Regions from separate parts of the Leucobacter komagatae genome, predicted to be linked through region 1. Evidence: predicted binding sites of a transcription regulator. Region 1 holds the regulator's gene; the other holds the start of a gene.
What was found. Region 1 encodes HspR, which represses chaperone genes until heat shock. Its sites were predicted from a motif close to AAGTTGAGTCNNNNNGACTCAACTT; they were not measured.
Positions count from the first base shown of each region.

Region 2: FB468_RS09510 (ATP-dependent Clp protease ATP-binding subunit) is a predicted target of HspR. The motif match lies at 1,801-1,825, and genes of this name have one in related genera.

Region 1 covers NZ_VFON01000001.1:2,657,245-2,661,451, forward strand. The annotation lists gene FB468_RS12125 (nucleotide exchange factor GrpE) at 1-380, shown strand, start outside; gene FB468_RS12130 (DnaJ C-terminal domain-containing protein) at 373-1,332, shown strand; gene FB468_RS12135 (heat shock protein transcriptional repressor HspR) at 1,390-1,809, shown strand; gene FB468_RS12140 (class I SAM-dependent methyltransferase) at 1,797-2,966, shown strand; gene FB468_RS12145 (histidine phosphatase family protein) at 3,014-3,658, shown strand; gene FB468_RS12150 (TlpA family protein disulfide reductase) at 3,655-4,207, shown strand, end outside.
Region 2 covers NZ_VFON01000001.1:2,092,138-2,096,344, reverse strand. The annotation lists gene FB468_RS09520 (threonine aldolase family protein) at 1-710, opposite strand, end outside; gene FB468_RS09515 (AAA family ATPase) at 1,029-1,748, shown strand; gene FB468_RS09510 (ATP-dependent Clp protease ATP-binding subunit) at 1,877-4,051, shown strand.

The sequences.
Region 1 (4,207 bases):
CCGAGTACGCGAATTACCGCAAGCGCACCGAGGCAAACGTCGAGCTCGACAAGCAGCGCGCGAAGGCTTCGGTCGTGGTGCAGCTGCTGCCGGTACTCGACGACCTCGACCGTGCCGAACAGCACGGCGACCTCGAAGAGGGCAGCGCATTCGCTACGATCGCGCAGAAGCTGCGAGCCAGCCTGGAACGGCTCGGCGTCGAGAGCTTCGGCGAGAAGGGCGAGCCGTTCGATCCGCAGGTGCACGAGGCAATCGCTCAGGTTCCGGTCCCCGGGACTGAGCAGCACACGGTGCTTGACGTAGTCGAGCGGGGCTATCGCATCGGTGATGTTGAGCTGCGCCCCGCCAAGGTAGCGGTGGCGGTGGGGGCTGATGGCTAGTCAGGATTGGTTGGACAAAGACTTCTACAGCACCCTCGGAGTTTCGAAGGACGCCGATGAGGCTGAGCTGAAGAAGGTCTACCGCAAGCTCGCGCGAAAGTACCACCCGGATTCGAACCCGGGTGATGCGGCGGCCGAGGCGAAGTTCAAGGAGATCAGCGAGGCGTACTCGGTGCTCTCCGACAAAGAACAGCGCGCGGAGTACGACCAGATTCGGGCGATGGGCGCCGGCGGCGCCCGCTTCACGGCGGGCGGCCAGGGCGGCCAAGGCTTCGAGGATATCTTCGGTGGGATGTTCGGCGGCCAGGGTGGCCACGGCGGCAGGAACACGCAGTACACGTTCCAGCAGGGCGGCGGCTACGACGACATCTTCAACATGTTCGGTGGCGGCGCTCGCGGCCCTCAGAAGGGGCGCGACGTCAACGCGACGACGACGATCGACTTCGAAACCGCTGTGAGCGGTGACACGGTCACTCTCCAGACCTCGAACGGCAATGTCAAAGTGAAGATCCCCGCTGGGGTGTCGAACGGCCAGAAGATCAGGCTGCGCGGCAAGGGCGAGCCCGGCCAGGCCGGCACGCCTGCCGGCGACCTGCTGCTCACCGTCACCGTGCGAAAGCACCCCGTTTTTGAGCGCGACGGCCTAAACCTCAAGCTGAAGCTGCCCGTCACCTTCACGGAGGCGACGCTCGGCGCGACAGTCGAGGTGCCGACGCTCGGTGGTGACACCGTGCGCCTGAAGGTGCAGCCCGGCACGCCGAGCGGCCGCGTGCTGCGCGTGAAGGGCCGGGGCGTGAAGACCTCGAAGGGCACGGGAGACCTGCTCGCCGAGGTTCAGGTCGCGGTGCCCAGCCACCTGAGCGACGAGGCGCGCGAAGCGCTCGAGGCGTTCCAACAGGTTGAGCCGCAGGAGAACCCGCGCGCCGACCTGTTCTCACGGGCACGCGCCTAGCTGCAGGCACCCGAACAACGAACACACCACACAGCACAACGGCGAGAAGGAGGAGCGATGGCGAACAGGCAGATGGACAGGTTCACACCGGTGTTTGCGATTGCCGCCGCCTCCGAGCTGGCCGAAATGCATCCGCAGACGCTGCGGCAGTACGACCGTATCGGGCTCGTAGTGCCGCAGCGTACAAGCGGAAACACGCGGCGCTACTCGCTGTATGACGTTCATCGTCTGCGTGAGGTCGCGAGGCTTTCGGCCGAGGGGCTGAGCCTCGAGGGCATTCGCCGCGTGCTCAAACTTGAAGACCGCGTGCGCGAGCTCGAAGGCCAGGTGCACGAGCTCGAGCGCGCGCTCTCGGACGAGCTGCTGAAGCGCCCCGACCGGCGGGTTTTCGCCGCCGGGGCCGGCGGCGAGGTCGTCACACTCCGTCGCGGCACCCGAACCCGGCGCAACGCCGAGGTCGTCGTGTGGAAGCCGTAGCCGCGAGGCTCGAGGAGTTCTGCTCCACGCTGTCGCGTGAGCCCGACTTTGACGCGCCCGAGCTTCGGGCGTATGACACGGCCGACCTGCTCATTCTCACCACCGCGGCAGGTCGCTTAGGCGACGCAGAGCCGGGAACCGTCGTCACGATCGGCGATCGCCACGGTGCGCTCACGCTGGGTGCGACGGCGGTGCTGGGTGCGGCCGATGTGCGGGCGTATCAGGATCCGCTCCTGTCGGAGCGTGCCCTCGCCGCGAACGCGTCGCGCCTCGGTCTCGGCGACAGCTACGCGAACGCCCCGTTCGGCGAGGAGCTGCTCGCGGGCGCGAAGACGGTGCTCGTGCAGCTGCCGCGCGGCCTCGACGCGCTCGAAGAGATCGCGTGGAAGATCGCGCGCTACGCGCACCCCGACGTGCGGGTGTTCGCCGGTGGCCGCGTGAAGCACATGACCCGTGCCCAAAACGAGGTCTTCGCCAGGTTCTTCGGCGAGGTCTCCGCGGGGCTGGGCTGGCGCAAGTCCCGCGTGCTGCAGGCCGCCTCGAAGGGTCTTGCCCTGCCGCAGCAGGAGGCGCCGTTCCCAAGATGGGGCAACGATAGGGAGCTCGCGTTTGGGCTCGCCGCGTTTGGCGCAACCTTCGGCGGAACGAAGCTCGATCACGGCAGCAGGCTGCTGCTCGGCACACTTTCAGGTGAGGGCAACACTGGCTGGCACGCTACTCAGCGTGACAGGGTGTTCGACCTTGGGTGCGGCAGCGGCGTGCTGGCGGTCTCGGCCGCGCTCGCTCTGCCGTCAGCGGAGGTCATCGCGAGCGACCAGTCCGACGCCGCGGTCCGTTCGACGGCTCTCACCGCCGAGGCAGCGGGTGTCGGGGAGCGGGTCGCGGTGCATCGCGCTGACGGTGCTGAGGCCGTCGCCGACGGGTGGGCGGACCTCGTGCTGCTCAACCCGCCGTTCCACACCGGGGCGACCGTGCACGCGGGCGTCGCCCACCGCCTCATCCGGGACTGCGCGCGAGTGCTGAAGCCGGGAGGAGAACTGCGAATCGTCTTCAACTCCCACCTCGCGTATCGTCCCCTGCTCGAGCAGGTCATCGGGCCCGCTGAGCAGCTCGCCCGCGACGCAACCTTCACCGTGCTCGCCGTCACGAAGCGGTAGCGATTCAGCCACCGAACTCACAGGCACCTGAAGCCTAGAATGAGTGTGTGAGCGATAAACTCTTGCACTTGGTGCGCCACGGGGAGGTTCATAACCCCGACCTCGTCCTCTACGGCCGCATTCCCGGCTTCCGCCTCTCAGAGCGCGGTCATGCGATGGCGGAGGCCGCCGCGCTCGAACTTGCCGGCAGCGACCGCAAAGTCGCGGCGCTCTACGCGTCGCCGCTGGAGCGCGCGCAGCAGTCGGCGCGCCCGATCGCGAGCGCGCTCGGCCTCGAAATCCAGACTGAGGATCGCATCATCGAACCGACCAACTTCTTTGAGGGCAAGGTGAACTCCGGGCCGGAGGCCGCGTTCAAGAAGCCGCGCTACTGGTACAAGTTCTGGAACCCGTTCCGCCCGAGCTGGGGCGAGCCGTACCGGCAGGTGGCGGCGCGCGTGCGCGAGGCCATGAACGACGCGTGGGATAAGGCACAGGGCGGCGACATCGTGATGGTCGCGCACCAGTCACCGATCTGGATGGCTCACCTAGACATCGCGGGCAAGCCCCTCTTCCACAACCCGGCGACCAGGCGCTGCGACCTCTCGAGCATCACGACATTCGAGCGCCGCGGCAACCGCTGGTTCGAGGTCGATTACCGGAACCCAGCGAAGTCGCTGATGGACGACGCAACCGATGTAGGAGCAGTATGACCGCGCGACGACGCCTCGCCGCCATCGCCGCTACCGCGGCGGCCCTCGCAGTCGGCCTCGCCGGCTGTAGTACAACCGAGGGTGACTCCCTGGCTGCGCAATGGCAGCAGGGAGGGGACAAGGGCTTCGTCGCGGGGGACGGCTCGTCAGCCTCGTTCCCTGCCGACAAGCGCGGTGAGCCGGTGGAGTTCGCAGGCGAGACCGAGTTCGAGAATGAGCTGAGTTCGGCTGACACGCTTGGCAGCGTTACCGTCGTGAACTTCTGGTACGCGGGCTGTGCGCCCTGCCGCGCAGAGGCTCCCGACCTCGTCGAGGCGTACAACGAGTTCACCCCGCAGGGCGTGAAGTTTGTCGGCGTGAATACTCGCGACCAGGCGGCGCAGGCTAAGCAGTTTGGCGTCGAGTTCGGTATCCAGTACGAGTCCATTCTCGACAATCCCGGTGGTCGCACCGTGCAGCGCGCGTTCGCGGGCCAGATCCCGCTCAACGCGGTACCGACCACGCTGATCCTTGACGCGGAGGGGCGCGTGGCGCACACCGTCGTCGGGC
Region 2 (4,207 bases), 570 kb from region 1:
ATCTTCCGGAGGTAGTCGATGCCGGCTCCGACGCCCTGCCTGAGCAGCACGACGGCCTCCGCGCCGAGCGCGCCGCTCTTCGTCGCGCCGAGGCTCAGGAGGTCAGCGCCTGCGTCGCTTGAGATCGCAGCGAGGTTGGTGCCGAGGTGCGCGGCGGCGGCGCTGATACGGGAGCCATCGATGTGCAGCAGCATTCCGTGCTCGTGGGCATGGTCTGCGAGCGCTCGAATCTCATCTGCCGTGTAGCAGGTGCCGAGCTCGGTAGTCTGCGAGATCGTCACGGCGAGCGGCTGCGCGCGGTGCTGCGAACCCCAGCCCCAGGCCTCGCGGTCGACGAGCTCGGGGGTGAGTTTGCCGTCTGGAGTCTCGACCTGGAGCAGCTTCAGCCCGCCAGTCTTCTCGGGAGCGCCGGTCTCATCGGTGTTCACGTGTGCGGTCGCCGCGCAGATGACGGCCCCCCAGCGCGGGATGGCCGACTGCAGGGCGAGCACGTTGGCGCCCGAGCCATTGAACACCGGGAAGATCTCGGCCTCGGGGCCAAACAGCCTGCGGGCGTGCCCCTGCAACTCGGCCGTCCATGAGTCGCCCCCGTACGCGACGGCGTGCCCGACGTTGGCGGCGACGATCGCCTCCATAACCTCGGGGTGGACTCCGGCCCAGTTGTCGGAGGCGAAGGCGTGTGGATGCAGTGCGGGGCTCGTATCGGTCACCCACTCACCCTAAACCCAGGGGCGGTGGCGCGGGGCCGTGGCGCTGGGCAGTGGTGCGGGGCAGTGACACAGTGCCTATGTCGTCTGCACACCGTATCGCCCAGACCGTCGTGCGCGGCATACCCTGTGCAGATCCCAGATGGTGGGGCTGGACAGGGGGGACTGTGATGGGGCGAGGGCGCAACGTCGGCGACAAGCGAGGGGTGGGCGAGGGGACAACGTCGCCGGTGCGGCGTAGGGTCAAGGTGATGGCGGGGTTGCTCAACGCGACAACGCTGAGGGCGCGGACGGCAACTGAGGGAGGGCGCGTCGATGCGAATGAGTTCACTACCACTGCGGTGGATTGCCGAGCACCCCGAGAACCCTGTCGACCGGAACGCATGGTTCGCCCAGGTGCCGGCGGTGAGGCAACTGCTTGAGACCGGGCTCGAATTCGGGCCGCTCACGGTGTTCGTCGGTGAGAACGGGGCAGGCAAGTCGACAATCGTCGAGGCCATCGCCGCCGCGTACGGGCTGAACCCCGAGGGTGGTACGCACAACGCGCGGTATTCGACGTTCGCGAGTGAGTCGCCGCTTGAGTCGCACCTGCAGATCGCCCGGGGTGCCGGAGTGGCCCGGAAGGGCGTGTTTCTGCGCGCGGAGACGATGCACAGTCACTTCGGCTACCTCTACAAGATCGAGTCAGAAGACAATGGGCCGCTCGGGCGGCACAACTACCAGAGCCACGGCGAGTCCTTCCTTGAGTATCTCGGAGCGCGTGACGGCATTCGCGGGCTGTGGGTGTTCGACGAGCCCGAGTCCGCGCTCTCCTTCACGAACTCGCTCGGGCTCCTTGCGCAGATGCTTGAGCTTGCTCGGGCTGGCTCGCAGGTGATCCTGTCGACGCACTCGCCCGTGCTCGCCTCACTGCCCGGCGCCGATGTGTACGAACTCGGAGAGTGGGGCATGCGCCGCACGCGCTATGACGACCTTCAGATCGTTGATAGCTGGCGCAGGTTCTTGGCGGAGCCGCAGCGGTACCTGCGGCATTTGGAGTAGCGCACAGCAGAGTCTCAGGCGGCGGAGTGGCGAGAAACGCCAGGTCAGCATAAACTTGAGTCATATCGACTCAGGTTTTGAGTGGCCGTCAGATCGGCCCCTCGGGCCGCACACCACGAAAGGACATCATGCAGGCAAATTGGCAGCCCGCCGAAGGCGAAGGCAAAGAAAGCGCGCTCGAGCAGTTCGGCGTGAACCTCACCGAGGTAGCGCGCTCCGGCAAGCTCGACCCGGTCATCGGGCGCGACAGTGAGATTCGGCGCGTCAGCCAGGTGCTCACCAGGCGCACGAAGAATAACCCCGTACTCATCGGTGAACCCGGCGTCGGCAAGACGGCCGTCGTTGAGGGCCTCGCACAGCGTATCGTCGCGGGCGACGTCGCAGAGTCCCTCAAGGGCAAAGAACTCATCTCGCTCGACATCTCGGCGCTCATCGCCGGCGCGAAGTACCGCGGCGAGTTCGAAGAGCGTATGAAGGCCGTGCTCGCCGAGATCAAAGAGTCCGACGGACAGATCATCACGTTCATTGACGAGCTCCACACGCTCATGGGCGCAGGCGGCGGTGAGTCGTCGGTCGCGGCGTCGCAGATGCTGAAGCCGATGCTCGCGCGAGGCGAGCTCAGGCTCATCGGTGCGACGACGCTCGACGAGTACCGCGAATACATCGAGAAAGATGCGGCCCTTGAGCGCCGCTTCCAGCAGGTCTACGTCGGCGAGCCCTCGGTGGAAGACACCGTGGCGATCTTGCGCGGCCTGAAAGAGCGCTACGAGGCTCACCACAAGGTGACGATTGCTGACTCGGCACTCGTTGCCGCCGCCTCGCTCTCGAACCGCTACATTACCGCGCGCCAGCTGCCCGACAAGGCGATCGACCTGATTGACGAGGCCGCGTCGCGGCTTCGCATGGAGATCGACTCCGCGCCGCTCGAGATCGATGAGCTGCGTCGTGCCGTCGATCGGCTGAAGCTCGAGGAGCTTGCGCTGAAGAAGGAGAAGGACGAGGCCTCCAAGGAGCGGCTCGCGAAGCTCCGCGCTGACCTCGGCGAGAAGCAGGCCGAGCTCGCTGGTCTTGAGGAGCGCTGGGAGCGCGAGCGTGCGACCCTGAACCGGGTCGGTGAGCTGCGCGAGAAGCTCGACCAGAAGCGCATGGATGCCGAGCGCGCGCAGCGCGAGGGCAACCTTGAGCGCGCCTCGAAGCTGCTGTACGGCGAGATCCCCGTCATTGAGAAGGAGCTCGCTGAAGCCGAGCGCGCGGAGCTGCAGGGTGCCGCGGGCCCCGACGGTGAGCCGCGCATGGTGAACGAGCAGGTCACCGACGAAGACATCGCCGGGGTTGTCGCCGCCTGGACAGGGATTCCGGTCGGCCGGCTCATGCAGGGAGAGACCGAGAAGCTGCTCGCGCTCGAGCACGAGCTGTCGAAGCGCGTTGTCGGCCAGGACGAAGCGGCGCGCGCCGTCTCTGACGCGGTGCGGCGCACGCGGGCGGGCATCGCAGACCCGAACAGGCCCACCGGCTCGTTCCTGTTCCTCGGCCCGACCGGCGTCGGCAAGACCGAGCTCGCCAAGGCGCTCGCCGAGTTCCTCTTCGACGACGAGCACGCGATGGTGCGCATCGATATGAGCGAGTACGGCGAGAAGCACTCGGTCTCGCGGCTCGTCGGCGCCCCTCCCGGGTACGTCGGTTACGAGCAGGGCGGGCAGCTCACCGAGGCTGTCAGGCGGCGCCCATACTCGGTCGTGCTGCTCGACGAGGTTGAGAAGGCGCACCCTGAGGTCTTCGATGTGCTTCTCCAGGTGCTTGACGACGGTCGCCTCACTGATGGTCAGGGTCGCACGGTGGACTTCCGCAACACGATCCTGATTCTGACCTCGAACCTCGGGAGTCAGTACCTCGTCGACCCCGAGATGGCGTGGGGCGAGAAGGTCGAGGCCGTGCAAGAGACGGTGCGCCGGGCATTCAAGCCGGAATTCGTGAACCGCCTCGACGAGATGGTGATCTTCCGCCCGCTCTCCGTTGACGCGCTCGCGCAGATCGTCGAGATCTCGATCGACAGGCTGCAGAACAGGCTCGCCGAGCGCAGGCTCACCCTCGCGGTGACACCCGACGCGCGCGCGTGGCTCGCTCAGCGCGGCTACGACCCCGTGTACGGCGCACGCCCGCTCCGGCGCCTGATCCAGCGCGAGATCGACGATCGGCTCGCGCGCGGGATCCTCGGTGGGGAGATCCGCGACGGCGACGTCGCGCGGATCGGCCTCGCCGCAGACGGGGAGGGGCTCGAGCTGCTGCCCGCCGAAACGGCGTAGCGCAGGGACGGAGCCCTCAGCGACAGCGGGGCGGGTGCGATGTGGATCGCGGCCGCCCCGCTGCGCTGTGCCCGCTGCGATGTGCCCGCTGCGCTGTGCCCGCTGCGCTGTGCCCGCTGCGCTGTGCCCGCTGCGCTGCTACCCGCCGGGCCGCGC